DNA from 4 places in the Methylobacterium sp. OAE515 genome. Region 2 is predicted to be linked to each of the others. Evidence: predicted binding sites of a transcription regulator. Region 2 holds the regulator's gene; each other region holds the start of a gene.

Region 1 (7,302 bases), 2.3 Mb from region 2:
TCAGGGCCGGCAGCAGCCGCCGGCCGATCCCGGCATGGAGGTGGTCGGGATGCACGTAGATCGAGTGCTTGAGCGTGTAGCGGTAGGCCGGCCGCTTCCGGAACGGCACCGCGTAGGCGTAGCCCGCCACCGCGCCGTCCCGCTCGGCCACGAGGTGCGGCAGGCGCTTCTTGCGCATGGTCTTGCGCCGCCGCTTCAGGTCGTCGGGGAGCAGCCGGTTCTCCTCGGCGACGCCGACATCGCTGACGCCCCGGCTGATGTGGTGCTCGTAGATCGCCACCATCGCCTCGACATCGGCGTCCGAGGAGGCGCGGATGACGATGTCGGGGCAGGCGCGGGCCGGGATTAGGCCGGGCGTCTCGACCTCGATCTCCATCAGGCGCCCTCCCGCGCCACGTAGGTGTGGAAGCGGATTCGCCCGTCCGGGTCGACCTCGCGGTAGACGCCCTGGATCTCGGCCTCGAAGCCCGGGAACAGGTTGGCGGAGGCCTCGAACATCTTGAAATAGTCGAGCATGGGCTTGGCCCGCTCGTCGAGCCGCTCGCCCGGCAGAACCGTGCCGATGCCCGGGGGGTAGACCAGCATCAGCGTGGTGGCGATCCGCCCCTCGGCCTCGGCGATCGGCACGTAGTCGACCTTGTTGCGGGTCAGCAGCTGGGCGGCTTTCTTCGGCGGCATCACCATCTCGGGCAGGTGCTCGGGGGCGAATTGCCGCCGCTGCAGCGTCGAGGTGCCAGCCTCCCGGTGGAAGGCGTGGAGCTCGTTGCAGAGGTCGCGCAGGCGCACGCCGCGGTAGCGGTTCGGCCGGCGGTTGACGAATTCCGGCATGGCCTCCTCCAGCGCGACGTTGTCGTCGTGGAGCCGCTTGAAGGCGACGAGGCCCGAGATCAGCGTGCCGGCCTTGGAGGATTCGACCCCCGGGGTCAGCAGGAAGAGCAGCGAGTTCAGGTCGTTCTTCTCGGCGACGATCCGGTTCTCACGCAGGTACTGGGCCACGATCGGCGCCGGCACGCCGTGCTGGGCGTAGGCGCCCGTGTGCCGGTCGAAGCCGGGGGTCAGCACGGTGAGCTTGTTCGGGTCGGTGATGGCGTAGCCCGGCGCCACGTGGCTGAAGCCGTGCCAGCGGGCGCCCGGCTTCAGCTCCCAGTGGCGGGGCGTGGCGGCGAGCTCGTCGGTCGGCACGCTCTCCCACGGCACCTCGGCGCCGTCGGTGTTCACCGTCACGTCCGGCACGAAGGGGTCGAAGAACCAGCGCCGCGCGGGATCGCGCTCGTTCTCCTCGAACTCGCGGCGGATCGCCCGGACCTTCTTGCGCCACTCGATCCCGAGCCGGATCGTGTCGTCCCACAGGATCATGCCCGAGCGCCCCTTCATCATCTGGGCGCCGACGTCGAGGGAGGCGAACAGGGGGTAGAAGGGTGACGTGGAGGCGTGGACCAGGAAGCTCTCGTTGAGCCGCTTGTGCTCGACCCGCCGGGTCTGGCCGCGGATGTGCCCGTCCCGCGTGTGGATCTGCGAGGCCTGGCTGAAGCTCGCGAGCTGCTTGTGGGTCGACTGCGTGGCGACGATGCCGGGCGAGGTCTCGTCGAGCCCGGTCAGCCCCATGGCGAAGCGGCGGGCGTAGAGCGGGTGGAACTTCATGAAGCCCGCCCAGGCTTCGTCGAACAGGATGTAGTCGCAGAGGTCGCCGATCTTCTCCAGGATCTCCTGGGCGTCGTAGATCGTGCCGTCGTAGGTGCATTGCTCGATCACCGCGACGCGGAACGGCCGCTCCCGGCGCCACGCCTCCGGATCGGTCACCAGCGGGTTGCGGCGGATTTTTTCGCGGATCCGGGTCTCATCCAGCGCCTCGTGGAAGATCGGCCCGATCAGCCCGTAGGCGTTGCGGTCGGTCTCCAGAAAAATCGGGATGCCGCCGCCCAGGAACAGGGCGCCGTGGTGGGCCGCCTTGTGGTTGTTGCGGTCGAACAGGACGAGGTCGTCCTCGGCCACCAGGGAGGACAGGACGATCTTGTTGGAGGCGGAGGTGCCGTTCAGGACGAAGTAGGTCTTCTCCGCCCCGAAGATCTTGGCGGCCTCCTTCTGGGCCTTCAGCGCCGGGCCCTCGTGGGTCAGCAGGTCGCCGAGGTCGAGGACCGAGTTGTCGAGGTCGTCCCGGAAGATCGCCTCGCCCAGATGCTCCACGAAGATCCGGCCGATGGGGGACCGGTTATAGAAGATGCCGCCGTTGTGGCCCGGGCAGGTCCAGAGCTGGTTGCCCTTCTCGGCGTAGTCGACGAGCGCGCCGAAGAACGGCGTCTTGAGGGTCTCGGCGTATTGCGTAACCCGGCTGACGAGGCCGCGGGCGATGAATTCCGGCGTCTCCTCGGCGAGGAAGATGTAGCCGTCGATGAAGTCGAGGAGCTCGACCGGGATGTCCTCCAGCCGCTTGCGGCGAACCATGATGACGATCGGCATCTCCAGGCCGCGCCGGCGCATCATGTCGATGAGGGCGGCGGCCTTGCCGTCGAGGCCGCGCTTGCCCCAGTCGACCACGAGGCAGCCGACCGCCGCGTCGGTCTGGACCGCGATGGCCGCGTCCTCGACGCGCCGGGCGCGCACCACCTCGAAGCCGCGCTGCTCCACGGCCGCCACGATCTGGTTGAGGCGCGCGCCCTCGAGATCGTCCGGATCGAAGGCCGGGGCGCACATCAGGACCGTGAAGCGGCGGTGGAAGTCCATGGAGCCCTCTCTGGCCTCGGATGCAGCGCGTGGCTTTCCGGCCCGTCTGCGACGATTGCATGACACGCGACCGTGGTGGTGGCCGACCCGGAACGAAAGGTCGTGATCGGGGTGCGCCTCGGCCGGCTTCGGCGCGGCAACGCAGCTACGCGCGTGATGTCCCGGGGTGATAGTCCTCGCCGTCGTTCCGGGGCGCCGCAGGCGAGCCCGGACCCGGAGGTGCACGCCGGAGGCGGGCAATCCAGAACCACCATCGGTGCAGATGCTTGATGCGTCGGCGGATCTGGATCCCGGGCTCCGCTGCGCGGCCCCGGGATGACGGTGGTGATGCGGCTTCGGTCGCGGGGCTCCGGAGGACGCGACCGCTTCCCCTCAGGCGCCGATCACCGCGGCCATGGGCCTGAGCGCGATGCCTTGCGTGGCGAGCGCGTCGCGCAGCCGCGCGGCCATTGCCACGGCGCCCGGTGTGTCGCCGTGGACGCAGACGCTGTCGATCCGGGTCGGGATCCGCGCGCCGGACGCGCAGGTGATCGCCCCGTCGCCGAGCATCCGCACGACCCGCTCGGCCACCGCGTCGGGCGCGTGCAGCACCGCCCCGGGCAACTTGCGCGAGACGAGGTTGCCGTTATCCGCGTAGGCCCGGTCGGCGTAGACCTCGCGGACCAGAGGCAGGCCGAGCCGCTCGCCGGCGCGCTCGGTCTCCAGGCCGGGCATCACTACGAAGATCAGGTCGCGGTCCAGCGTCCGGATCGCCCGGGCCACCGCCAGCGCGAGATCCGCGTCCTCGTTGGCAATGTTGCCGAGCGCCCCGTGGGTCTTCACGTGCCGCACCGGGCAGCCCGCATCCTGCGCCAGCGCCAGCAGGGCACCGACTTGGTAGAGCACGGCCTTCTCGATATCTGCCGGCCGCTCGCCGTGAATCGGGCGCCGGCCGAAGCCCCAGAGATCGAGGAAGCCCGGATGCGCGCCGGCCTGGACGCCGTTCGCGGCGGCGAGCCGCAGGGTCTCGTGCATGACGAGCGGGTCGCCGGCGTGGAAGCCGCAGGCGATGTTGGCCGAGGTGGCGATGGTCAGCATCTCGGCATCGTCGCCCAGGCGGTAGACGCCGAAGCCCTCGCCCATGTCGCAGTTCAGGTCGACGATCATCGCGGGGCTCCCGGGAGTGTCACAGGGCGCGTCGGTGCGGCCAGACATCCGGGTTGACCAGCCCGCCGGGCCGCCGACCGGCGAGGACGTCGACCACCCGGCCCGCCGCGGTCTCGGCGGTGCGGATCAGCGCCGCCTCGGTGGAGCCGCCGACATGGGGCGTCAGGATCGCCCGCGCCTGGCGGCCGAGGGGATGGTCGGCGGGCAGGGGCTCCTGCGCGAACACGTCGAGCCCGGCGCCCGCGATCGTGCCGGCCTCCAGCGCCTCGATCAGGGCCGCCTCGTCGATCAGGCCGCCGCGGCTGGTGTTGATCAGGAACGCGTCCCGCTTCATCCGGGCGAGCTGCGCCCGGCCGATCAGGCCGCGTGTCTCCGGGGTCAGCGGCACGTGCAGCGAGACGATGTCGGCCTCAGCGAGGAGCGCGTCGACCGAGGCGGCCCGCAGCGCGCCGGCATTGGCGAAATCGGCGTCGGGGCGGCTCGGCCCGTAGGCCAGCACCCGCAGGCCGAGGGCGGCGCCGAGCCGCGCGGTCGCCTGCCCGATCGCCCCGAAGCCGACGAGACCAAGCGTCAGGCCGGCGAGCTCGACGAGGCGGGTGGTGAACTTGAAGCTGTCGTCGCCGGCCCGGACCGAGCGGTCGGCGCCGGGCAGGGCCTTGGCCAGGGTGAAGATCAGCGCCAGCGTCTGCTCGGCCACCGAGACGGCGTTGGCGCCCGGCGTGTTGACCACCACGATCCCGGCCTCAGTCGCCGCCGCCTTGGCGACGTGGTCGGTGCCGGTCCCGTGGACGCCGATCACCCGCAGGTCCGGCGCCGCCCCGATGGCGCCGGCCGGGAAGCCGGTGTTGCGGGTGATGACGGCGACGCAGCCGGCGACCTCGCGCGCCAGGGTCTCGGTGTCGGTGCCGCTGGCCGGGCGCGGCTCCAGCCCGGCCGCGCGCAGCCGGTCGAGGCCCGCCGCGTGGATCGGCTGGACGATGAGGCACGGACCGGTGATCACGGAAGGGCAGCCCCTGATGGGAAAGCGGTGGCGGAACGCAAGTCCGGCGCGGGGATCGTCTAGGCGCAGCGAGCCGTCCTGACAACGGGCGGACCCATTGGTCCCCGCCCGCGCGGGCGTCGACGGGAGAAAGCCTTACGCGTCCGCCGCGTCCGGGACGGTCTCGCTGAACGGCACCGTCAGAACCGGCTCGCCGGCCGCGTCGACGATCTCGAACGCGCAGGCGAACCAGTCCCGCTCGGCGTCCGAGCGGCCGCGGCGGACCAGGTCCTGGGCCGCCTGCAGCGCGTAGGCCCGCGGCGCCGCGGCGTCCGGCAGGACGCTGCTCTCCGGATCGATCGCGATCCGGCCGGTGCCGGCCCCGTCGCGGAAATTGAAGAAGGATCGGCCCATCAGGCGCCCACGATCAGCCGCGCGTATTCCGCCTCCGCCGCCCCGTAGCTGGCATCCGCCACCTGCCTGAGCGGCTCCCGGTCCAGGATCTGGACGCGGCCCCGCCGGCCGCGGATGCCGCCGCCCTCCAGGTTCTGCAGCGCCAGCGTGACGCCCGAGCGCTGCACGCCGAGCATCACCGACAGGAACTCGTGCTTGAGCGGCAGGTCGTCCCCGTCCACGCGGTCGTGGCACATCAGCAGCCAGCGCGCGAGGCGGGGCCCGAGCGTGAAGGTCGCGTTGACGTAGGCCGTGTGCCGCGCCTGCACGAGCTCGGTCTGCACGTAGTGCAGGAGCAGGCGGCGCAGGCCCGGGCTGGCTTCGGTCGCCGCCGACAGGGCGGCGGCCGGGATGCGCCAAGCCGCGCCCGGAATCTGGATGAAGCAGTCGCTCGCCACGCGGTCGGAGACTGGCGTGCCGATCTGTTGGATCAGCCGCAGGATTCCAGCCCCACTGACAATGAATTGGCAAGGTCTGGCCGCCATCGTTGCGGGGCGGCAGGGGCATGCCTGGCCGGGAATCCCGGACAGCCGCGCAACACACCAGCGATGTGGATCGGTCTCAAGACGGCAGCCATCATGAGCCGTGCGACGCCTGCGGAGACGACCGGGGCGGATCGCCTTCCGGGACCTCGCCCCCCGGGGCCTCCCCTCCTGCTGGCCTTTTCCCGCAGCCGGGACGGCGCCTCGGCGGTCGAGTTCGCGCTCGTGGCGTTGCCGTTCCTGGCGCTGGTCGGAGCCACCTTGGAGGCCGGCATCACCTATTTCGCGCAGGAGATCCTGCAGCAGGCGGTGACCGATGCCGGCCGCCAGATCTACACGGGCCAGTTCCAGGCGAACAATGCCGGCGTCACCAATTCCACGACGCTGCTGAACAACTTCCGCACCGCCATGTGCTCCCCCGGCGGCAAGCCGCGGGTCACGCTCTTCCCCTGCGCCAACGTGCGCATCAGCATCACGAAGGCCGCGAGCTTCAGCGCGGCCGCGCCCGTCCAGGCGACGGCGATCAATCCGAACACCGGGGTCTCGGACTGGAATGCGGGCTTCGCGTCGTACACCTGCGCGCGGGCGAGCGACGTCGTCGTCGTCCAGGCGGCGGTCGACATGCCGGTCTTCTTCCCGCTGCTCGGTGCGGCCAAGGCCACGCTGCCCAATGGGCGCCGCGTCCTCCAGGCCGCCGCCGTCTTCCAGGTCGAGCCGTTCACCTCGACCAACGCCTGCCCATCCAGCTCGTGACCGGGCCTGTCTTGCCTGGCCCTGTCCTGCCAACCCCTGTCCCGCCAAGCCTCGCCGGGCGGCCGATGCGGTTTCGGGATGACGCACGCGGGGTGGCGGCCATCGAGTTCGCGCTCGTCCTGCCGGTGCTCGTCGCGCTCTACTTCGGCATGACCGAGCTCGTGCGCGCCGTCGACACCAGCCGCAAGGCCACGCTCTACGCGCGCACCATCGCCGACCTGTCCGGGCGCGCCACCAACGGCAGCCCGACGGTGAGCGACATGGCCGCGATCCTGAACGCGTCCGGCGCGATCATGCGGCCCTACCCGACGACGGACCTGCAGGTCGCCATCCACGCCATGGGCGTCGAGAACGTCTCCGGGAACCTGCTCGGCGGCGTCTGCTCCAGCTATCCGCAGAACGCCCGCCCCGTCCTCACCCTCAACGGCAGCAACGGATTGCCGGCGACACCCGCGACCTTCCAGTACGACGGCGCCCGGTACATCCTGGCCGAGGTCTCCCTCGCCTACACGCCGGTCATCGGCTCGACCCTGTTCCGCTCGATCTTCGGCGGGCGGGGACTGGTGTTCAGCCGGCAAATCTCATGGGCCCAGCGCCTCGACAAGGGCGAGGTGATCATGCCGGGAGGCGCGAAGTGCCCGAACTTCTGATCCGACTCTCGGCCTGGCTTGCCGCCCGGGCGCGCCGGCCCGAGTCCGAAGCCGGCTTCGGGCGGGCGCGGAGCGGCCAGGTGGCGATCCTCTTCGCCGTCATGGCCATCCCGATGCT
Region 2 (7,302 bases):
ATGAGGGTCCGCAGCGCATCGCCAAGACCGGCACGGTGCCGCTGGAGGCCGGCATGATCCTGTCGAACGAGCCCGGCTACTACGCGAGCGGCGCCTATGGCATCCGGATCGAGAACCTCGTGCTGGTGGAGCCCCGTCCGATGTCCGGAGGCGAGCGGCCGATGCTCGGCTTCGAGACCCTGACGCTTGCCCCCTACGACCGGCGGCTGATCGAGCCGGCTCTCCTCGACCCGGGAGAGCGCGCCTGGATCGACGCCTATCATGCGCGGGTCCGCGAGACCCTGGCGCCCTGCCTCGACGCCGAGGCGCGCGCCTGGCTGGAGCGCGCCACTGCGCCGCTCCCGGCCTGACGTCGCGGCCTGCCGCCACAAGCGCCGTCCGTGCTAAGCGGTTCGGACACGGAATAGCCCGCGCCGGGCCGGACATCGCCGCGCGTGAAACCGCGCCGGCCCTGCGCGCGAAGGGACAGCATGATCCGTCGCCTTGCCTTCCTGATCCTGGCTCTGACTGCAAGCCTCTCCGCCGCGGCGGCGCAGGGTCTGCAATCGAGCTTCCGCACGCCGCCCGACCTCGTGCGGTCGAGCCTGGTGGCCGAGCCTGTCGCGGTGGCGGGTGCGCAGCCGTTCACCCTCGCCGTGCGCATGGAGGTGAAGCCCGGCTGGCACGTCTACTGGCGCAATCCGGGCGATTCCGGCCTGCCGCCGGAGGTGACCTGGACCCTGCCGGCGGGGTTCAACGCCGGGGCGATCCGGTGGCCGGCGCCGGAGCGCATCCCGATCGCCACGCTGATGAACTACGGCTACGAGGGCGAGGTCACGCTCCTCGTGCCGGTGACCCCGCCGCCGAGCCTCGACCCGGCCGACCCGGTGCAGATCCGGGCGAAGCTCACCTATCTCGTCTGCGAGACCGAGTGCGTGCCGGGCTCCGCCGACCTTGCGCTGACGCTGCCGGTGGCCGAGCCCCGGCCCGATCCGGACAAGGCCGCGCTGTTCGCCCGCGCCCGGGCCGCCCTGCCCGTCCCGCCGCTCTGGCCGCTGCATCTCGCAAGTCAGGGCGACACGCTGCGACTCGATTTCGCAGCAACCGGCCTCAAGCCGGATGCTGTCCGGAACGCCGCATTCTTCCCCTATTCCGAGACGGCGATCGACAACGCCGCCGCGCAGGTGATGTCGGTCGATGAGACCGGCCTGCACCTCACCCTCGCCCGCAGCAGCCCGACCGAGCCGGCGCCCGCCGCGCTGCCGGGCGTCCTCACCCTCGAGGAGGTCACCGATGCTGGTCCCCGCCGGCTCGCCTTCGCGTATGGCGACGAGCCGGTCTTGCCGACGGCGGCTCCGGCCACGACGCTGGAAGCACCCGCGGCACGGGCGATCGCGCCCGATTTCGACGCGCTGACGCTCGCGACCGCGGCGGCCTTCGCGTTCCTCGGCGGCCTGATCCTCAACCTGATGCCCTGCGTCTTCCCGGTCCTGTCGATCAAGGTTCTCGGCCTGATCCGGCATGCCGGCGAGAGCCCGGGCCGGCTGCGTCTCCACGGCGTGGCCTACACCGCCGGCGTGCTGGCGAGCTTCCTGGGACTCGCGAATCTCCTGATCGCCCTGAAGGGCGGCGGGGCGGCCATCGGCTGGGGCTTTCAGCTGCAATCGCCGATCGTGGTGGCGGGGCTGGCCTATCTGTTGTTCGCGATGGGCCTCAGCCTGTCGGGCGTCGTCCATGTCGGCGGCCGGCTTGCCGGCCTTGGCGACGGCCTCGCCCGGCGCGCGGGCCTGAGCGGCTCATTCTTTACGGGCGTGCTCGCGACGCTCGTGGCCACGCCCTGCACGGCGCCGTTCATGGGCTCGGCAGTGGGCTTCGCACTGACCCAGAGCGCCGGCGTGGCGCTCGCGGTGTTCGCGAGCCTCGGCCTCGGCCTCGCCCTGCCCTTCCTCGCGCTGACCCTCTGGCCGCCGGCCCTGCGGGCGCTGCCGCGGCCCGGCGCCTGGATGGAGGTTCTCAAGCAGATCCTGGCCTTCCCGGTCTACGCAACGGTGGCGTGGCTGGTCTGGGTGCTGGCGCAGCAGGTCGATCCGCGCGGGCTGCTGGCGGCGCTGATCGGGCTGGTTCTGGTCGGCTTCGCCGCCTGGGCCTGGGAGCGCGGACGCGCCGCCGCGCCCCGCACCGGTCGGATCGCCCAGGCCGCCGCAATCCTGGCGATCGTCGCCGTCGCGGCCCTCGCCGTGACCCTCCCGCAGCAGCGCACGCTCCCGTCGGCGCAGGCCGCTGCCGACGGGATCGAGCCGTTCACGCAGGCGCGCCTCGATTCGCTGGTAAGCGCCCGCCGCCCGGTCTTCATCGATATGACGGCGGCGTGGTGCATCGCCTGCGCGGTGAACGAGGCGACCTCGCTCAACACCAAAGCCGTGCGGGCGGCGATGGCCGAGCGCGGCGTGACCTACATGAAGGGCGACTGGACCAACCAGAATCCCGAGATCACCCGCCTGCTGGAGAAGTACGGGCGCAGCGGCGTGCCGCTCTACCTGCTTTATGCCGGGACCGGGGAGCCCCAGGTGCTGCCGCAGATCCTGACCGAGGGAACGGTTCTGGCGGCGCTGGACGCGGTCCCGACCGCGTCCGGCCGGAGCGCGGCGCTGGCCCGCTGAGCCTTTCCGGGGTCCGAGCCCCTAGGGCATCGATGCGCTCGGTCGCAGTCTTCGCGAGCGGAGTGAAGCAATCCAGCAGCGCCACGCCAACCGGCCGCGCGCCGCCCCGGGACACGTCGCTGAACGCGTGACGACGGCGCGCCGGACCGAAGTTCCTTTCGGACAGCCCGTGCGGCCGCCTCACGCCTCCAGCGAGAAGGTCTCGTCGAAGGCGTAGCCCGAGCCGCGGACCGTGCGGATCGGATCGGCCTGGCGCGGGCCGTTCAGCGCCTTGCGCAGGCGCCCGACATGCACGTCCACCGTGCGCTCGTCGATGTAGACGTCGTGGCCCCAGACCCCGTCGAGGAGCTGCTCGCGGGAGAAGACCCGGCCCGGGGCCAGCATCAGGAATTCCAGCAGCCGGAACTCGGTCGGGCCGAGATGCAGCTCCTCGCCGCCGCGGCGGACGCGGTGGCCGGTGCGGTCGAGTTCGAGATCGCCGGCGGCCAGCCGGTCCGAGCTGTGGGCAGGCTTGGCCCGGCGCAGCAGCGCGCGGATCCGGGCCAGCAGCTCCGGCACGGAGAACGGCTTGACGATGTAGTCGTCGGCGCCTGTGCCTAGACCGCGAATCCGGTCGCCCTCCTCGCCGCGGGCGGTGAGCATGATCACCGGCAGCCGCTCGGTCTCCCGGCGCGCCCGGATCCGGCGGCAGAGCTCGATCCCCGAGAGGCCGGGCAGCATCCAGTCGAGCAGGACGAGATCGGGAATCCGCTCGGCCAGGAGCAGCTCCGCATCGTCGCCGCGGGCCGCCGCGTCGACGAGGAAGCCCTCGGCCTCAAGGTTGTAGCGCAGCAGCGTGGTCAGCGCCTCCTCGTCCTCGACGATCAGGACTTGCATGCTCACGTTCGAAGACCCGTTCCCGAGGCGGCGCCACACAGCCTGCCGACACCCCGACGCGCATCGGAGCGGACGTGCAGGCGGAGGGTGCGGGAGGCGCCGCTCAGCCTCAACCCGCACCCTCCGATTCTCCGACCGCGCCCCACAGGAGAGCGCGCAGGCCGGCGCGTGAAATCAGGCCGGCCCGCCTACGGAGCCTGCACCCCGTCCACGGTCGCGTAGTTCGACGCGTCGTTTTTCGGCCGGTCGCCCGCCAGCGTCTCGCCGGTGGCGAGGTAGTGGATCGTCTCGGCGATGTTGGTGGTGTGGTCGCCGATCCGCTCGACGTTCTTGGCGCAGAACAGCAGATGCGTGCAGAACGAGATGTTGCGCGGATCCTCCATCATGTAGGTCAGGAGTTCGCGGAACAGGGAATTGTAAAGGGCGTCGATCTCGCCGTCGCGCTCCCAGACATCGTGGGCCGCCTGGACGTCGCGGCTCGCATAGGCGTCGAGCACGTCCTTGAGCTGACCCTCGGCGAGGTCGCTCATGTGGCGGACGCCGAGCACGATCTTCTGGGCCGGCGCCTGGTCGGAGATCGCCACCACCCGCTTGGCGACGTTCTTCGCGAGATCGCCGATCCGCTCGAGATCGCCGGAGACGCGGATCGCCGAGATGGTCTCGCGCAGGTCGATGGCCAGGGGCTGGCGCCGGGCGATCAGCAGGACCGCGCGCTCTTCGATGTCCCGCTGCAGCGCGTCGAGGCGCTTGTCGGCGAGGATCACCGCCTGGGCGAGCGTGTCGTCCCGGCGCACGAGGGCGTCGGTCGCCTCAGCGGTCATCTTCTCGGCCACGCCGCCCATCTCCGAGATCGAGCGACGCAGGTTCTCCAGGTCGGTGTCGTAGGAGGTGACGATATGGCCGGGCATGGCGGATCCTTCGATGGGGTCCCGGGGACGGCCCTCCGGGAGGCTTGCGGGATCCGCCGGCGCGCTGGAGACGCGATGCGGCGGTCCCGGGACCGGAGCGGCCCGGCAGACTAGCCGAACCGGCCGGTGATGTAGTCCTGCGTGCGGCGTTCCGTCGGGTTCATGAACATCCGGTTGGTCGGACCGAACTCGACGAGCTGTCCCAGATACATGAAGGCGGTGAACTGCGAGATGCGCGCCGCCTGCTGCATGTTGTGGGTGACGATCACGATGGTGAACTCGTCGCGCAGCTGCTCGATCAGCTCCTCGATGCGGCCCGTGGAGATCGGGTCGAGGGCCGAGGTCGGCTCGTCGAACAGGATCACCTCCGGCTTCTGCGCCACCGTCCGGGCGATGCACAGGCGCTGCTGCTGGCCGCCCGACAGGCCGGTCCCCGCCTGACGGAGCTTATCCTTCACCTCGTCCCAGAGGGCGGCCTTGCGCAGAGATTCCTCGATCCGGCCGTCGAGCTCGGATTTCGGCAGCTTCTCGTAGAGGCGCAGGCCGAAGGCCACGTTGTCGTAGATCGACATCGGGAACGGCGTCGGCTTCTGGAACACCATGCCGATGCGCGAGCGCAGCTCGTTCAGGTCGACCGAGGGGCTGAGGATGTTCTCGCCGTCGAGCAGGATCTCGCCCTCGGCGCGCTGCTCCGGATAGAGGCTGTAGATCCGGTTGAAGCAGCGCAGCAGGGTGGACTTGCCGCAGCCGGAGGGGCCGATCAGCGCCGTGACCTGCCGGTCATGGAAGTCGAGGTTGACGTCCTTCAGGCCGTGGAAGCTGCCGTAGTAGAAGTTCAGGTCCTTCACGGCGATCCGCACGGGTCCGCCCTCGTCGGCGCGGTTGCGGTTCAGCTCGACCGTGGGGATCGCGGAGGCGGCGTTCATCGTCGTGTCCTCGAAAGGGGTCTCAGCGCGAAGTCTGCGGCTTGATCACGAGGCGCGCGATGATCGACAGCACCAGGATGGTCGCGGTGATCAGGAGCGCGCCCGCCCAGGCGAGCCCCTGCCAGTTCGGATAGGGCGACAGAGCGAACTGGTAGATCATCACCGGCAGGTTCGCGACGCCGCCCATCAGGTTGGCGGAGAACCAGGAATTGTTGTTGAGCGCCGTGAACAGCAGCGGCGCGGTCTCGCCGGCGATGCGCGCCAGCGCCAGGATGATGCCGGTGACGATGCCGGCCGAGGCCGCGCGCCATGTCACGCTGGTGATCACCGTCGAGGGCGGCGCCCCGAGGGCCGCGCCGGCCTCCCGCAGGGTGCCGGGGACGAGGCGCAGCATGTCCTCGGTGGTGCGCACGATCACCGGCACGGCGATGATCGCGAGCGCCACGCCGCCGGCCCAGCCCGAGTAGGTCCCCATCGGCCGCACCATCAGCGTGTAGACGAACAGCCCGATCAGGATCGACGGCGCCGAGAGCAGGATGTCGTTGAGGAACCGGATCAGCGCCGCGAGCTTCGAGCCGCGCCCGTACTCGGCGAGGTAGGTCCCCGCCATGACGCCGATCGGCGTCGCGATCAGGATGCCGATCCCGGTCAGGACGAGGCTGCCGAGGATCGCGTTGGCGATGCCGCCGCCCTCTGAGCCCGGACCCGGGGTCGGGTTGGTGAACAGGGTCGGCGTGAATCCGCGCACGCCCTGGACGATCAGCATCACCAGGATCGAGCCCAGGACCAGGGCGCCCACCAGGGTCGCGCCGGTACAGGCGATCCGCAGGGCCCGGTCGGCGACGCGGCGGCCGCGGCGGACACGACCGGAACGGCGCCCGGTGGTCATGGTGATCGTGTTGGAAGCGTCCATCGCGCGGGCTCCTCAGGCGGACTGGACGCGGCGCGTCAGCAGCCGGGCGATGATGAGCACCACGAAGGTGATCACGAACAGGATGCAGCCCAGGGCCATCAGCGCGTTCAGCTGGAGGCCGTCCGCCTCGTTGAACTCGTTGGCGATGCGCGACGCGATGGTGGAACTCGGGTCGAAGATCGAGGCCGAGAGGCGGTTGGCGTTGCCGACCACGAAGGTCACCGCCATCGTCTCGCCGAGGGCCCGGCCGAGCCCGAGCATGATCGCGCCGATGATCGAGACCGCGGCCTGCGGCACCAGCACGTGGCGCACGACCTCCCAGGTGGTGCAGCCGATGCCGTAGGCGCTCTCGCGCAGCACGGTCGGGATCTGGTCGAGCATGTCGCGGGCGATCGAGGCGATGAACGGCACGATCATGATCGCCAGGATGATGCCGGCGGTGAGCACGCCGACGCCGGACGGCACGCGAGCGTAGAACAACGTGCCGATGATCGGCATGCCTTCGACGAGGTTCGAGACCGGGATCTGCACGAAGCGCGCGAAGAGCGGCGCGAACACGAACAGGCCCCACATGCCGTAGATGATGCTCGGCACGGCGGCGAGCAGCTCGATCGTCATGGCGACCGGCTTGCGCGCCCAGCCGGGGCAGAGCTGCGTCAGGTAGACCGCGATCCCGAGGGAGACGGGTACGCCGATCAGCAGTGCCAGGAAGGCGGAGGCGACGGTCCCGAGCACCGCGACCAGGGCACCATACTGCTCGGTCCCGACGTTCCAGGCGCTCGAGGTCAGGAATCCGAAGCCGAACTCGCGGAAGGCGGGCCAGCCGCCGTACAGGATCGAGCCGAGGATCCCGGCGAGGACGAGGAGCACCAGCAGCGCGGCGCCGTACGAGCAGGTCCGGAACAGGGTGTCGAGGCTGCGGCTCGGCGCCTTCCGCGCGGTCGCAGCACGCGTTCGGCCGAGGGCGATCGATTCTGTCAAAGCGGGCATCCGCGGTTCTCTGCGAAGGGTGGCGTGGTAGCGCGGTGCGTTCCCGGAAG
Region 3 (7,302 bases), 580 kb from region 2:
GGAGCGCAGCGGAGGCCTCGTAGGAGGCCTCCAGCCGGCCGCGCGATCCCCGAAGCCCTCCTTCGTTGCCCGCTGACGCGGGCACCTCAGGATGAGGGCGTGGTTGGGGTAGCCGCGATCAGTTGAACAGCGAGCCGACCCCGCCCTGCACCCGGCCGAGGCCGGCGCGGGCGACGGAATTGTTCGGGTCGATCGTCGAGGCGCGCTGGTAGTTCTCCATCGCCTCCTTGCGCTGGCCCGACTTCTCGTAGGCCAGGCCGCGATAGGCCCAGGAGGTGGCGTCCTTGTTGTTGACGTTGAGCGCCGCGTTGTAGTCCTCGATCGCCTTCGGGTACTGGTTCGTGGCGATCAGGCTCTGGCCGCGGGCGGCGTAGGGCGCCGACTTGAAGGGGTCGCGGTCGATGGCGGCGTCGAAATCGGCGATCGCCTGGGTGTCCTGACCCTGCTTCTGCCGCACGAGGCCGCGGGCATGGTAGGCCTCGGCCGATTCGGGCATCAGCCGGATCGCGACGTTGAGGTCATTGAGCGCCTGATCGAGGTTGCCCTGGGCGCGCTCGACATTGGCCCGGCCGATATAGGCGGGGCCGTAATTCGGATCGATGCCGATCGCCTTGGTGAAATCCTGCAGCGCCGGGCCGTCGCGTCCGATCTGGCGGCTGGCGAGCGCCCGGTTGTTGTAAGCCGAGGCCGAGTTCGGATCGATCTGGATCGCCTTGGTGAAGTCCGCGATGGCATCGCTGAACTGGCCGGCACGGGCGTAGGCGGCACCGCGGGTGTTGTAGGCCGCCGCATCGTTCGGGTTGCGCTGCACGACCTCGGTCAGCGAGGCGATGTTCACGTTCGTGGCACCCGTCGTGTCGGTCTCCAGCACGGCGTATTGCCGCGGGCCGGCCGCGCTCCCGACGGTCTCGCAGCCCGCAAGGCCCGCGGCCGAGATTATGGCCGCGCCGATCAGTGCCGTCGTCCGAACCAGCCCGTTGCGTACGATCATCGCCCCACTCTCCCCGAGGCGCGGCCCGCATCCCGCGTGCCCGCCTCGCCCCTCACGTCCAAGCGCCCGCGCCGCGCGCCGGGCACACCCGATCCGGGGCACCGTCGCGCATCACGGTGAAGGCCGGCTTAAGAAAGCGCCGCCTCGTCACCCGGCCCGTCACCTGTCCCAACAGGATAAAGGCGGCACGGGTGAATCGATCGACAGCATTCGGCACCGACCACGACTTGGTGGAAGCGGCGGGATGTGGCGAAGGTATGGCTCGACGCTGCCCCGGCGCTGCGTCGGGGCCTCCGCGCGGCACGCGGCGGCGCGGGTGTGCCCCCGAAGCCTCAGGCTTCGGCCGGGTCGGATCCGAGACGGGTGACGTGCCCCATCTTCCGGCCCGGGCGCGCCTCGCCCTTGCCGTAGAGGTGCAGATGCGCGCCGGGCTCGGCCAACAGCGCGTGCCAGTCGTCGGCCTGGGCGCCGATGAGGTTGCGCATCTCCACCGGCAGGCCGCCTACCCGGGCGGAATCGCCGAGCGGCCAGCCGCAGACGGCGCGGACATGCTGGGCGAATTGCGAGGTCCGCGCCCCCTCGATGGTCCAGTGCCCGGAATTGTGGACCCGCGGCGCGATCTCGTTGACCACGAGGCGCTCGGCACCATCCTCCCGCACCAGGAACATCTCCACGGCGAGCACGCCGACATAGTCCAGCGCGTCGGCGATTCGCCTGGCGATGTCCAGGGCGGCGCGGCGCGTCTCGGGCGACACGCCGGGAGCCGGGACCCGGGTCAACGCGAGGATGTGATCGCGATGCTCGTTCTCGCACAGGTCGAAGGCCGCGAAGCTGCCGTCGCGGGCGCGGGCGCCGACCACCGAGACCTCGCGCTCGAACGGCACGAACCCTTCCAGGATCAGCGGCGCGCCGCCGAACTCGGCGAACAGGGCGTTGCGGTCGCCTTCGGCCCGCTCGCGCAGCATGCGCTGCCCCTTGCCGTCGTAGCCGAAGCGGCGGGTCTTGAGCACCGCCGGCAGGCCGATCACCTCGATCGCGCGGTCGAGGTCGTCGGGCGTGTCGACCGCCCGGAACGGCGCCGTCGGGATGCCGAGACCGTTGATGAATTCCTTCTCGGACAGGCGGTCCTGCGTGGTCGAGAGCGCCCGCGCGTTCGGATGCAGGGCGGCGTGCCGGGCCAGGATGTCGGCGGTGGCGTGCGGGATGTTCTCGAACTCGTAGGTGACGACGTCGACGCTGCGCGCGAAAGCGGCCAGCGCCTCGGCATCGTCGTAGGCCGCGCAGGTGGTGCGGGCGGCCACATCGAAGGCGGGGCTGTCCTGGTCGGGGGCGTAGATGTGGACCTTGAGGCCGTAATTGGCCGCGGCCAGCGCGATCATGCGCCCGAGCTGGCCTCCGCCGACGATGCCGAGGGTGGAGCCGGGGCCGAGGGTCTTGTCCGTCACGCGTTCTCTTCCGTCACCGGCCGCTCGGCCACCGAGGCGGTCTGGGCCGCGCGCCACGTGTCGAGTCGCTCCGCCAGCTGCGGGTCGGAGAGCGCCAGGACGGACGCGGCGAGCAGGGCCGCGTTGATGGCCCCGGCCCGCCCGATCGCCAGGGTCCCCACCGGGATGCCGGCGGGCATCTGGACGATGGAGAGCAGGCTGTCCTGGCCGGACAAGGCCTTGGATTCCACCGGCACGCCGAAGACCGGGAGCCGGGTCATCGCCGCCGCCATGCCGGGCAGGTGCGCGGCGCCGCCAGCGCCGGCGATCACGACCTTGAAACCGGCCGCGACCGCGCCCTTGGCGAAGGCCACGAGGCGGTCGGGCGTGCGGTGGGCCGACACGATCCGCGCGTCGTAGGGCACGCCGAGCGCGTCGAGCGTCTCGGCGGCATGCCGCATGGTCGCCCAGTCGGACTGGCTGCCCATGATGATCGCGACCGGAGGCGACACCATCGTTGATCCCGGCAAAAGAGGGCGCTTACAGGCGGCGCAGGCCCGCGGCAAGGCGGGGCGCGGCGGCGTCCACCGGCATCAGGCGATGATGTCCGGCGTCAGCGCGTCCTCGATGTGGAAGATGCGGTCGCGCAGCGTGAGCTTGCGCTTCTTCAGCCGCTGGATCTGGAGCTGGTCCCCGGCGACGCTGAGCTCCAGCGCCTCGATGGCGCTGTCGAGGTCCCGGTGCTCCTCGCGCAGCCGGGCCAGCTCGCCCAGGAGATCCGACTGCGCACTCTCACCCGACTCTTCCGCCATTGTCACCCGCGGACCCGAAGTTCGTTCATGGCTCGGGAGCATGCGTCACGCCCGGGCGCCGGACAAGACGGCGCGGTAAGCATTCGTGAGACTTAGCAGCAGAAAACGCTTCGACAGGTCCGGCATCCTGTGCCAATCTCGACGTGTCGAAACGATGACAGGAGATTCGGCTCATGTCGCTGCAGACGCATCTGAACCAACTCGCCCGGAAGCACGAAGCCCTCGAGCGCGAGATTCAGGAAGCGACCCACAGGCCTTCGGCGAACGACCTCCACATCGCCGAGCTGAAGCGACGGAAACTCCTTCTCAAGGACGAGATCAACAGGCTCCAGGCGGGCAACGACACGTTGCACTGAGGCCTGGCACTGAGGCCTGACACCTCACCCGCGATAGCACACCCCGTATGACAGAAGCCGCCGCATCGGACCTCCCGGTGCGGCGGCTTTCTTGTGGCGCGCACGCCGCCGCGCGGGGGCGAGGCTCTATCTCCCCGCGCGCGAGAATGGGCTACTCTGTGCCGGCCGCCGGAGAGCGGCCCGCGAGGAAACGCCGAAGCGATGACCAACGCCAGCCTGCCGGGCCGCTACCCGGAGATCTACGAATCGGCCCGCCGCAATCCGGAGGCGTTCTGGCTCGGCGCGGCCCGGGCGCTTGACTGGGTGCGCGCGCCGGAGCGGGCCTTCGCACCGGATTCGGGCCCTTACGGCCGCTGGTTCCCGGACGGCACGCTGAACGCCTGCCATAACGCGGTCGATCGTCACGCCGCGGGGGCACGGGCGGAGCAGGTGGCGATCCGCTACGATTCCCCCGTCACCGGCACCAAGTGCAGCATCACGTACCGGGCGCTGCGCGACGAGGTGGCGGTGCTGGCCGCCGTGCTGGCCGGGCTCGGCGTCGGGCGGGGGGACCGGGTGATCCTCTACATGCCGATGGTGCCCGAGGCGCTGTTCGGCATGCTGGCCTGCGCCCGGCTCGGCGCGGTCCATTCGGTGGTGTTCGGCGGCTTCGCCGCCAACGAGCTGGCGGTGCGGATCGAGGATGCGGCGCCGAAGGTGGTGCTCGCCGCCTCCTGCGGCATCGAGCCGAACCGGGTGGTCGCCTACAAGCCCCTCCTCGACGCGGCGATCGCGGCCTCGCGCCACAAGCCGGAGGCCTGCCTGATCCTCCAGAGGCCACAATGCGCGGCCGCCCTGACGCCGGAGCGCGACCGCGACTGGGCCGAGACCGTCTCGGCCGCCCGAGACGCGGGGCAGAGGGCGGCCTGCGTGCCGGTCGCCGCCACCGACCCGCTCTACATCCTCTACACCTCCGGCACGACGGGGAAGCCGAAGGGCGTTGTCCGCGACACCGGCGGCTACCTCGTCGCCCTCGCCTGGTCGATGCCGAATCTCTACGGCGTCCAGCCCGGCGAGACGTATTTCTGCGCCTCCGACATCGGCTGGGTGGTGGGCCATTCCTACATCGTCTACGCGCCGCTGCTGCACGGCTGCACGACGGTGCTCTACGAGGGCAAGCCGGTGGGCACGCCCGATGCCGGCGCCTTCTGGCGGGTCGCCGCCGAGTACGGCGTGACCTGCCTGTTCACGGCGCCGACGGCGCTCCGCGCCATCAAGAAGGAGGATTCCGCGGGCGCCCGGATCGGCGCCTACGACCTCTCGGCGTTCCGCAGCCTGTTCCTGGCCGGCGAGCGCGCCGACCCCGACTCGGTCGCCTGGGCCGAGCGGGTGCTGAACCGGCCGGTCATTGACCATTGGTGGCAGACCGAGACCGGATGGCCGATCGCCGGCAACCCGCTGGGGCTCGGCCTCCTGCCGGTGAAGCACGGCAGCACCTGCGTGCCGATGCCGGGCTACCGGGTCGCGGTGCTGGACGAGGGCGGCAAGCCCGTCCCGGCCGGCACGATGGGCACGATCGCGATCCGCCTGCCGCTGCCCCCGGGCTGCCTGCCGACCCTGTGGGGCTCGGACGAACGGATGCGGTCAAGCTACCTCGCCACCTTTCCGGGCTATTACGACACCTCGGATGCCGGGGTGATCGACGCGGACGGCTACATCACGGTCCTGGGCCGGACCGACGACATCATCAACGTCGCGGGCCACCGCCTGTCCACGGGCGGCATGGAGGCGGTTCTCGCCGGCCATCCCGACGTGGCGGAATGCGCGGTCATCGGCATCCGCGACGCGCTGAAGGGCGAGGTGCCCTGCGGGTTCGTGGTGCTCAAGGCCGGCGTCGCGCGGCCGACCGAGGCGATCGAGCGGGAACTCGTCGCCAAGGTGCGCGACGAGATCGGCCCGGTGGCGGCCTTCAAGCTGGCGCTGACCGTACCGCGGCTGCCCAAGACCCGCTCGGGCAAGATCCTGCGGGCCACCATGAAGCGGATCGCCGACGACGAGCCTTGGACGATGCCGGCGACGATCGACGACGCAGCCGCCCTCGACGAGATCGGCGAGAGCCTGAAGGGCAGGGGCATCGGCGCCGTCTGAGCGTCAGCGCACGACGGGCAGGACGGCGCGGCGGGTCTGGCCGCGCCGTCATCAGGCTGCGTCAGTCGGCGTCCGCCGCGTCGTCGTCCTCGTCCAGCGCCCCGGGGGCCGGTCTTCCCGGGGCCGGCGCGAAGGCGTCCGGCGCCGGACTGGTCGTAACCGAGGCCGGCATGCTCCGCGGGGCCGGCTCGGACGGGATCAGGGTCGCGGTGGCCGCGACGAGGCCGGCCATCGAGCGCAGTTCCTGGGGCTGGCGCGGATCGCGGGAGATCAGGGTAGCCTCCCGCTGGAGGCGGAGATTGCAGGCCTGCGTGGGCAGGCCACCCTCGGGCGTGCAGGCGTCGTGGCGGGCGCAGGCCGCGTCGAGGGCGTCGATCGGCGGCAGCGGGGCATTGTTGCCCGGCCCGCAGTAATTGCCGTGGATCAGCATCTTCGGTCCGCCGAAGGCGGCGGGCTGGGCCTGCGCCGCGCCCGCGAGGGCGGCACAGCCGGCGGCGAGGGCGACCGGGATGGCGAGTCTGGTAAGCATCATCTGGACCTCGGGCGATCTCGCCCCCTCAGGCGGTTCGCGTCGATTGCCGCGATGCGGCGACAGGGCGAAAAACGGCCGTCCGTCTCCGCAGGTTCCCGCAATCCCAGGTCGCAGGGGTGCTCTGCCGCACCGCACTGGCCGTCGTGCCCATCCTGCGCCAGAGTGGATCGACCACCGGGAGTTGCTGATGACCGCTCGCCTGTTCGAACCGCTGACGCTTGATGCCCTTACCCTCGAGAACCGCATCCTGATCGCCCCGATGTGCCAGTACTCGGCCCGGGATGGCGAGGCCACCGATTGGCACATGATGCATCTGGGAGGGCTCGCCATGTCGGGCGCCGGCCTGCTCACCCTGGAGGCGACCGCGGTCTCGCCCGAGGCGCGGATCACCGCCTGGGATCTCGGCCTCTACAACGACGGCTGCGAGCGGGCGCTGGCCCGCGTGCTCGACGCCGTGCGCGAATACGCGCCGATCCCGGTCTGCATCCAGATCGCCCATGCCGGCCGCAAGGCGTCCAGCGAGGCTCCCTGGGCCGGCGGCCAGCAGATCCCGCCGGAGCACGCTTACGGCTGGCGCACGGAGGCGCCCTCGGCTTTGGCGCACGGGGAGGGCGAGGTCCCGCCCCACGCCCTCGACGCCGCCGACCTGAAGCGCGTCCGCGACCAGTTCGTGGCCACCGCCAAGCGTGCCGTGCGTCTCGGCATCGAGGCGGTGGAGCTGCACGGCGCCCACGGCTACCTGCTGCACCAGTTCCTGTCGCCGATCGCCAACAAGCGGACGGACGAATATGGCGGCAGCCTCGCGAACCGGATGCGCTTCCCGCTGGAGGTCTACGACGCGGTGCGCGCCGTCGTCCCGGCGGGCAGCCCGGTCTGGCTGCGCGTCTCGGCCACCGACTGGGTCGAGGACGGCTGGGATCTCGACGAGACCGTCGAACTGGCCCAGGCCCTGAAGCGGGCGGGCTCGCCCGCGCTCCACGTCTCCACGGGCGGCGTCTCGCCCAAGCAGGCGATCAAGCTCGGGCCGGGCTACCAGGTGCCCTACGCGGAGCGGATCAAG
Region 4 (7,302 bases), 2.2 Mb from region 2:
CGACCCGGTCGACCTCTACGACGAGATCGTCTCGGCGGCGCCCTATGCCGGGCTGACCTGGGAATCCTTCGAGCAGGTGGTCGATTACGTCGCCACCGGTGGCTACGCGCTGCGCGCCTACGAGCGCTTCGCCAAGATCCTGCGCGGGCCGGACGGGCTCTGGCGCGTGCGCGACGCCCGCACTGCCCAGGCCTACCGGATGAATGTCGGCACCATCGTCGAGGCGGCGCGGGTGCGGGTGCGGCTCGGCCGGACCCTGCGCGGCAAGCCCGGTACCGTCCTGCCGAAGACCGGCCGGGTGCTCGGCGAGATCGAGGACGAGTTCGCCAAGACGCTGACGGTCGGCGACACGTTCCTGTTCGCCGGGGAGACCCTGCGCTTCGAGGGACTCGCCGAGGACGAGTGCCTCGTGACCCGCGCACCGGCTGGGACCGACCCGGCGATCCCGTCCTACGCGGGCGCGAAGTTCCCGCTCTCGACCTTCCTGGCCGAGCGGGTCCGGGCGCTGATCGCCGACCCGTTCGCGTGGGATCGCCTGCCGAAGCAGATCGGCGAGTACCTGCTGCAGCAGCGCCGCCGCTCGGTCCTGCCGGGCGAGCGCGACCTGCTGGTCGAGACCTTTCCGCGGGGCAAGCGCTATTACCTGACGGCCTTCCCGTTCGAGGGACGTCTCGCGCACCAGACGCTCGGCATGCTGCTCACCCGCCGGCTGGAGCGCGACGGGCTGCGGCCGCTGGGCTTCGCGGCCAACGATTACGGCATCGCGATCTGGACGACCCGCGACGTCTCCGAACGTGCCGCCCTCGACCCGGACTTCATCGGCGACCTGTTCGCGGTCGACATGCTCGGCGACGACCTCGAGGCGTGGCTCGATGAATCGGCCATGATGAAGCGCACCTTCCGGCAATGCGCCGTCATCGCCGGGCTGATCGAGCGCCACCATCCGGGTCAGAAGAAATCCGGCCGGCAAGTCACGATCTCGACCGACCTGATCTACGACGTGCTGCGCAAGCACCAGCCCGACCACCTCCTGCTGCGGGCGGCGCGGCAGGATGCGGCAACCGGACTCCTCGACGTGAGGCGCCTCGGCATGATGCTAGAGCGCATCCAGGGGCGAATCATCCACAGGTCTCTCGACCGGGTCTCGCCGCTCTCCGTATCCGTGATGCTCGAGATCGGGCGCGAGCGGGTCTACGGCGAGGGTGCCGACGAGATCCTGGCCGAGGCCGAGGCGGAGCTTCTCCAAGAGGCTCTGTCCTGACCGTCGATCCGCCCTCCCCCGACGATTCCGAGGATGCGATCTTGGCGGCCGGCCTGAGACTCGAGAAGACTCACAAGCACCCCACCCTGCAGTTGGCAGGCGAGACCCTGGTGCTCGATCTCTGCGGCGGCCTTTGGCTGCCGGAGCACCGGACGCTGATCGTGTCCGACCTCCACCTGGAGAAGGGCTCGTCCTACGCGGCCCGCTCGGGTCAGTTCCTGCCGCCCTACGACACCCGCGAGACCCTGGCCTGCCTGCACGAGGCCGTGGTGCGCCACGATCCCGTCCGCGTGGTGGCGCTCGGCGATTCCTTCCACGATGCCCGCGGGCCCGAGCGGATGGAGCCGGGCGACCGCGCCATGGTGGCGGCGCTGCAGGAGGGCCGCGACTGGGTCTGGATCGCCGGAAACCACGATGCGGCGGTCAGCGAGGGCGTCGGCGGCCGCTACGCCGACGCGCTGACGATCAGCGGCCTCGTCCTGCGCCACGAGCCGAGCCCGGAACCTGTGACCGGTGAGATCGCCGGCCATCTGCATCCCTGCGGCAAGGTCGCGATGCGCGGGCGGGCGGTGCGCCGCCGCTGCTTCGTCACTGACGGGTCGCGCCTCGTGATGCCGGCCTTCGGGGCCTATGCCGGCGGCCTGAACGTCCGCGCCAAGGCGATCGAAGGGCTGTTCCCGAAGGGTTTTACCGCCCACCTCCTCGGCGACGGGCGGGTCTTCGCGATCGGTCGGGCGCAGCTCGCTCGGGACTGAGCGCGCGCCGTCATCGTCATCACGAGCGAAGTAACGTGATCCAGGGCCGCGCGGCATGGCGCGACGTGGCGTCGCCCGGGACGGCCTCGCCGCGCCCGCAAGGACGGCGCGCCCCGCGTGGGACGCGTTCGGGTTTGCTCACGCCGTTCTCATGAACCGGATCACGCTCTCCGACAGGCTCGCCGAATGGCCGGCGAGGCTCTCGGCGATGCCCTGGACCGATTGCGCGAGTTGACCGGTGGCGTTGGCGGCCTCGGAGACGCCGCCGATATTACCGGCCATCTCGTGGGTCGAGACCGCTTGCTCCTCCACGGCGCTCGCCATCGACAGCGTGAGCTTCGAGAGCTCGCCCACGGCCGCGGTTATCATTTCGATGGCGCCGACCGCATCACCCGTGGCGCTCTGGATCGCCGAGACCTGCTGGGTGATCTCGCCGGTGGCCTTGGCGGTCTGTTCGGCCAGCGCCTTCACCTCCGAGGCCACCACCGCGAAGCCCCGGCCCGCCGCGCCGGCGCGGGCCGCCTCGATCGTGGCGTTGAGCGCCAGCAGATTGGTCTGGTCGGCGATCGACTTGATCATGCCGACGACGGCGTCGACCTTGCGGGCGTTGTCGGCGAGCTGCCGCATCGTCGCGTCGGTGGTCTCAGCCTGGACAGCGATCTGTTGTGCGCGCTCCGAGACCCGGCCGACCTGCCCGGAGATCTCCTGAATCGCGCCGTTCATCTGCTCGGAATTGGCGGCCACCGACGACGCCTTGTGCCGCGCGGATTCGGCCGATTGCATCAGCCCCTCGGCGGAACTCTGCATCTCCTGGATCGCGGATCCGACCGCCTCGACGACCCGCTTGACCTCGGTCTCCATGTTCACCTGCGCGGTGACGACGGCCCAGGTCAGCATCGGCCCGAGGTAGCGGCCCTTCTCGTCGTTCACCGCCGTGACCTGCAGGTTGAGCGTCTCCGGCCCGACCTTGATCTTGGTGGTGTGCGGCAGCCGGCTGGCATCGGCCAGCATGGTGCGCTGGTGGTGCGGGTTCTTGTGGAAGACGTCGAACGAACTGCCGAGCATCGCGTCGACCTTGATCGGCAGGTGCTGCTCGATCGTCGACAGGGTCTTGCGCGACGTGGCGTTCAGGTAATCGATCTTGAAATCGTCGGTCATGTCGGCGGTCATGACCGCAACCGGCACATTGTCGATCATCGTCAGGAGGCGGGTAATCTCCTTCTTCTTCGCCGAGATGTCGGAGGCGAACTTGACCACCTTCACCGGCTGGCCCTTCGCGTCGAGGATCGGGTTGTAGGTCGCCTCGAGCCAGATCGTGGTACCGTCCTTATCGATCCGGGGAAATTCCCCGGTCACGTAGTGGCCGGCCTTCAGCCTGTCCCAGAACGCCGCATATTCGGCGTTTGCGGCATAGGCGTCTTCAACGAAGATGCGGTGATGCTTGCCGACGACATCATTGAGCGCGTACTTCATCACCTTAAGGAAGTTTTCGTTCGCATGCAGCACGCGGCCGTCCAGCGCGAACTCGATGATGGCCAAGGGCCGGTCGAGCGCCTCGATCTTGGCCTGCGCCTCGCTGTACGTTGCTCGCTTGAACATGGTCACAATTGGTTCCTCCGGACGGCTCTATAGCTTCCGTCCGGTTAACAACGCGCTAATCGATGTCCAAATGCGATATCGCCATCGCTGAATGCTTCGGAAGATACGGTCCGCCGAAATGGTTTTCACGCCTTCATCGCATTAAAAATCGAAATTTGCTATAGAAATATCTGATATTGACTATAATGAACTTGCCAATATCAGAACCAGCCGCGGAGACGGAAGTAAATCACCGGCGCGATCGCGCTGAGCAGGATCAGGCCGAGCGCGTAGGGATAGCCGTAGGCCCATTCCAGCTCCGGCATGTGCTTGAAGTTCATGCCGTACATCGAGGCGATCAGCGTCGGCGGGACACCGACCACCGAGACGACCGTCAGCACCCGGAAGACGTTGTTCTGCTCGATGTTGATCAGGCCCAAAGCCGCGTCGAGGAGGAATTGCACGTTCTCGGCGAGCCGGGTCTCGAACTCGTCCAGGGACTCGATGTCCCTTCGGATCGTATCGAAGCGCCCATCCTCGGGCAGGCCGAGCCCATCGCAGGCGGCCGACACGAACGGGACGATCCGCTCCAGCCCGAGCAGGCTCGCGCGAATCTTGCCCAGCACCTTCCCGCGGTTGCTGATGCCGCGCAGGATCCGGCGCAGGGCGAGGTCGCGGCGGCGGGGCGGCGGGCTCTCCAGCCGGCGGCGGTCTGCGCCGCGGACGTCGAAGTCGAAGATCCGGGTCGAGAGGGAATCGAGTTCCGCCGCCATGTCCTCGAGGGCGTCCGCGAGGCTGTCGACCAGCTCCTCCAGGACGACGAGGAAGATTTCGCTCGGGGCCGTGCTGCCGTCGCCGTCCGCGATGCGCTTCGCGGAGGAATCGAAGGCGCGCAGGTCGTGGAAACGGATCGTGACGAGATGGTCCTTGGTCAGCAGGAAGCCCAGCGGCTTCAACTGCGACGCGCTCTGCTCGAACGTGATCATCGGCGTCGACAGCGAGAGCCCGCCCTTCACCCGCCGCAGGCGGCTCGACGTCTCGACCTCCGAGAGCGCCGCCCGGGACGGGACGCGCAAGCCGGTCGCGGTCTCGACGGCCTTGGCCTCCTCCGGCGTCGGGTCGTTCAGGTCGAGCCACACGGTGTTGTGCGCGATCGGGCTGCCGGGTTGCAGCGCCACCGGGCCTTCAGGTCCGTGCAGGCTCAGCATGAGAGCGCGTTATCCACGTGGGAGACAGAGAGCCGCCGGCGCGTCATCGCACCGTCGCGCGGGGGTGCGACAGCCTTGACTCGGAACCAAGCCGGGCCTATCTCGCGGCCGTCTTTGGCACTCGCCGAGACAGAGTGCTAACAGTCGAGTTCGCAAGCGGTCCCGCCGGCCGCATCAACGCCAACTCCAGACCTGAAGCAAGAGGGCAGCTCATGAAGTTCCGTCCGCTGCACGACCGCGTGGTCGTCCGTCGCATCGAAGGCGAAGAGAAGACCAAGGGCGGCATCATCATCCCGGACACCGCCAAGGAGAAGCCGCAGGAGGGCGAGGTTGTCGCCGTCGGTCCTGGCGCCCGCGACGAGTCCGGCCGCGTCAACGCGCTCGACGTGAAGGCCGGCGACCGCGTCCTGTTCGGCAAGTGGTCCGGCACCGAGGTCAAGATCGACGGTCAGGACCTCCTGATCATGAAGGAATCCGACATCATGGGCGTCGTCGCCGCCTGATCGGACCATCCGTCCCCGCCCTTTGAGGCCGCCTGAGGCCTTGGGGCAGAACCCAACGAGACAAGAGGCAAACCATGGCAGCGAAAGACGTTCGTTTCTCCGCCGACGCCCGCGATAAGATGCTGCGCGGCGTCGACATCCTCGCCGACGCGGTGAAGGTGACGCTGGGCCCGAAGGGCCGCAACGTCGTAATCGAGAAGAGCTTCGGCGCCCCGCGCATCACCAAGGACGGTGTGACGGTCGCCAAGGAGATCGAGCTCGCCGACAAGTTCGAGAACATGGGCGCCCAGATGGTGCGCGAAGTGGCCTCGAAGACCAACGACATCGCGGGTGACGGCACCACCACTGCGACCGTGCTGGCCCAGGCCATCGTCCGCGAGGGCGCCAAGTACGTCGCCGCCGGCATCAACCCGATGGACCTGAAGCGCGGCATCGACCTCGCCACCCAGGCCGCCGTGAAGGACATCATCGCGCGCGCCAAGAAGGTCTCGACCTCCGATGAGGTCGCCCAGGTCGGCACGATCTCCGCCAACGGCGACAAGGAGATCGGCGAGATGATCGCCCACGCCATGCAGAAGGTGGGCAACGAGGGCGTGATTACGGTCGAGGAGGCGAAGACCGCCGAGACCGAGCTCGACGTCGTCGAGGGCATGCAGTTCGACCGCGGCTACCTCTCCCCGTACTTCATCACGAACGCGGAGAAGATGGTCGCCGAGCTCGAGGACCCCTACATCCTCATCCACGAGAAGAAGCTCTCCTCGCTCCAGGCCATGCTGCCGGTGCTTGAGGCCGTGGTCCAGACCGGCAAGCCGCTCCTGATCATCGCCGAGGACATCGAGGGCGAGGCTCTGGCCACGCTGGTGGTCAACAAGCTCCGCGGCGGCCTGAAGGTCGCGGCCGTCAAGGCGCCGGGCTTCGGTGATCGCCGCAAGGCGATGCTCGAGGACATCGCGATCCTGACCAAGGGCCAGATGATCGCCGAGGATCTCGGGATCAAGCTTGAGAACGTGACGCTCCCCATGCTCGGCCGCGCCAAGCGCGTGCGCATCGAGAAGGAGAACACCACGATCATCGACGGCGTCGGCGAGAAGTCCGACATCGAGGGCCGCATCTCGCAGATCAAGGCGCAGATCGAGGAGACCACCTCGGACTACGACCGTGAGAAGCTGCAGGAGCGCCTGGCCAAGCTCGCAGGCGGCGTCGCGGTGATCCGCGTCGGCGGCGCGACCGAGGTCGAGGTCAAGGAGAAGAAGGACCGCGTCGACGACGCCCTCAACGCCACCCGCGCGGCGGTCGAGGAAGGCATCGTTCCGGGCGGCGGCACCGCGCTGCTGCGCGCCAAGAAGGCGGTCGCCGAGCTGAAGTCCGAGATCCCGGACGTCCAGGCCGGCATCAAGATCGTCCTCAAGGCTCTTGAGGCCCCGCTGCGCCAGATCGCCCAGAACGCGGGTGTCGAGGGCTCGATCGTGGTCGGCAAGATCACCGACAACACCTCGTCGGAGACCTTCGGCTTCAACGCCCAGACCGAAGAGTATGTCGACATGATCCAGGCCGGCATCGTCGATCCGGCCAAGGTGGTGCGCACCGCCTTGCAGGATGCGGCTTCCGTGGCCGGCCTGCTGGTGACCACCGAGGCGATGGTCGCTGACGCCCCGAAGAAGGACAGCGGCGCTCCCGCGATGCCGGGCGGCGGCGGCATGGGCGGCATGGACTTCTAAGTCCAAGCCACCCGTCGAGACGAAGGAAGGGGGTCGCCGAAGGGCGGCCCCTTTTCTGTTGGACTCTGCTCCCCCTGCCGCTGCCGCGGCCGGGCTCTGGTCAAGACGACGTTGTGGCCGGCCTGCATGACGTCTGCCGCGGCGGTCCGCGGCATCAGTACGGGAACGTGATTGGCGTGACCCGAGCAGGTGGCGTTCGCGTCCAGCGACGTCCCGCAGAACGTCGACTTCGCGATCAAGCCCACGATCGCCCTGAACGTCCTGGAGGCGAACGGCGTC

What was found. The regulator PhoB, encoded in region 2, activates phosphate uptake and scavenging genes when phosphate is short. The targets are predictions, from matches to a motif close to TGTCATNNANCTGTCAT.
Region 1: a site for PhoB is predicted at 2,770-2,786, ahead of ABIE45_RS03280 (Orn/Lys/Arg decarboxylase N-terminal domain-containing protein). Genes of this name have one in related genera too.
Region 3: a site for PhoB is predicted at 3,371-3,387, ahead of ABIE45_RS17375 (YdcH family protein). Genes of this name have one in related genera too.
Region 4: a site for PhoB is predicted at 4,844-4,860, ahead of ABIE45_RS25290 (CorA family divalent cation transporter). Genes of this name have one in related genera too.

The regions. Positions count from the first base shown of each region.
Region 1 covers NZ_JBGMUV010000001.1:678,249-685,550, reverse strand. Annotated here, with positions in the region: gene ABIE45_RS03285 (GNAT family N-acetyltransferase) at 1-376, opposite strand, end outside; gene ABIE45_RS03280 (Orn/Lys/Arg decarboxylase N-terminal domain-containing protein) at 376-2,721, opposite strand; gene ABIE45_RS03275 (5-oxoprolinase subunit PxpA) at 3,094-3,867, opposite strand; gene ABIE45_RS03270 (hydroxyacid dehydrogenase) at 3,887-4,867, opposite strand; gene ABIE45_RS03265 (hypothetical protein) at 5,003-5,260, opposite strand; gene ABIE45_RS03260 (Crp/Fnr family transcriptional regulator) at 5,260-5,697, opposite strand; gene ABIE45_RS03255 (TadE/TadG family type IV pilus assembly protein) at 5,878-6,534, shown strand; gene ABIE45_RS03250 (TadE/TadG family type IV pilus assembly protein) at 6,627-7,184, shown strand; gene ABIE45_RS03245 (TadE/TadG family type IV pilus assembly protein) at 7,169-7,302, shown strand, end outside.
Region 2 covers NZ_JBGMUV010000001.1:2,973,623-2,980,924, reverse strand. Annotated here, with positions in the region: gene ABIE45_RS14615 (aminopeptidase P family protein) at 1-350, shown strand, start outside; gene ABIE45_RS14610 (protein-disulfide reductase DsbD domain-containing protein) at 471-2,639, shown strand; gene phoB (phosphate regulon transcriptional regulator PhoB) at 2,820-3,515, opposite strand; gene phoU (phosphate signaling complex protein PhoU) at 3,704-4,423, opposite strand; gene pstB (phosphate ABC transporter ATP-binding protein PstB) at 4,534-5,349, opposite strand; gene pstA (phosphate ABC transporter permease PstA) at 5,372-6,262, opposite strand; gene pstC (phosphate ABC transporter permease subunit PstC) at 6,275-7,252, opposite strand.
Region 3 covers NZ_JBGMUV010000001.1:3,549,155-3,556,456, forward strand. Annotated here, with positions in the region: gene ABIE45_RS17355 (tetratricopeptide repeat protein) at 119-991, opposite strand; gene ABIE45_RS17360 (5-(carboxyamino)imidazole ribonucleotide synthase) at 1,324-2,436, opposite strand; gene purE (5-(carboxyamino)imidazole ribonucleotide mutase) at 2,433-2,930, opposite strand; gene ABIE45_RS17370 (YdcH family protein) at 3,009-3,227, opposite strand; gene ABIE45_RS17375 (YdcH family protein) at 3,401-3,583, shown strand; gene ABIE45_RS17380 (propionyl-CoA synthetase) at 3,785-5,710, shown strand; gene ABIE45_RS17385 (hypothetical protein) at 5,772-6,242, opposite strand; gene ABIE45_RS17390 (NADH:flavin oxidoreductase/NADH oxidase) at 6,430-7,302, shown strand, end outside.
Region 4 covers NZ_JBGMUV010000001.1:5,179,416-5,186,717, forward strand. Annotated here, with positions in the region: gene ABIE45_RS25275 (ligase-associated DNA damage response DEXH box helicase) at 1-1,261, shown strand, start outside; gene pdeM (ligase-associated DNA damage response endonuclease PdeM) at 1,303-2,016, shown strand; gene ABIE45_RS25285 (methyl-accepting chemotaxis protein) at 2,155-3,615, opposite strand; gene ABIE45_RS25290 (CorA family divalent cation transporter) at 3,816-4,802, opposite strand; gene groES (co-chaperone GroES) at 5,015-5,305, shown strand; gene groL (chaperonin GroEL) at 5,380-7,023, shown strand; gene ABIE45_RS25305 (hypothetical protein) at 7,213-7,302, shown strand, end outside.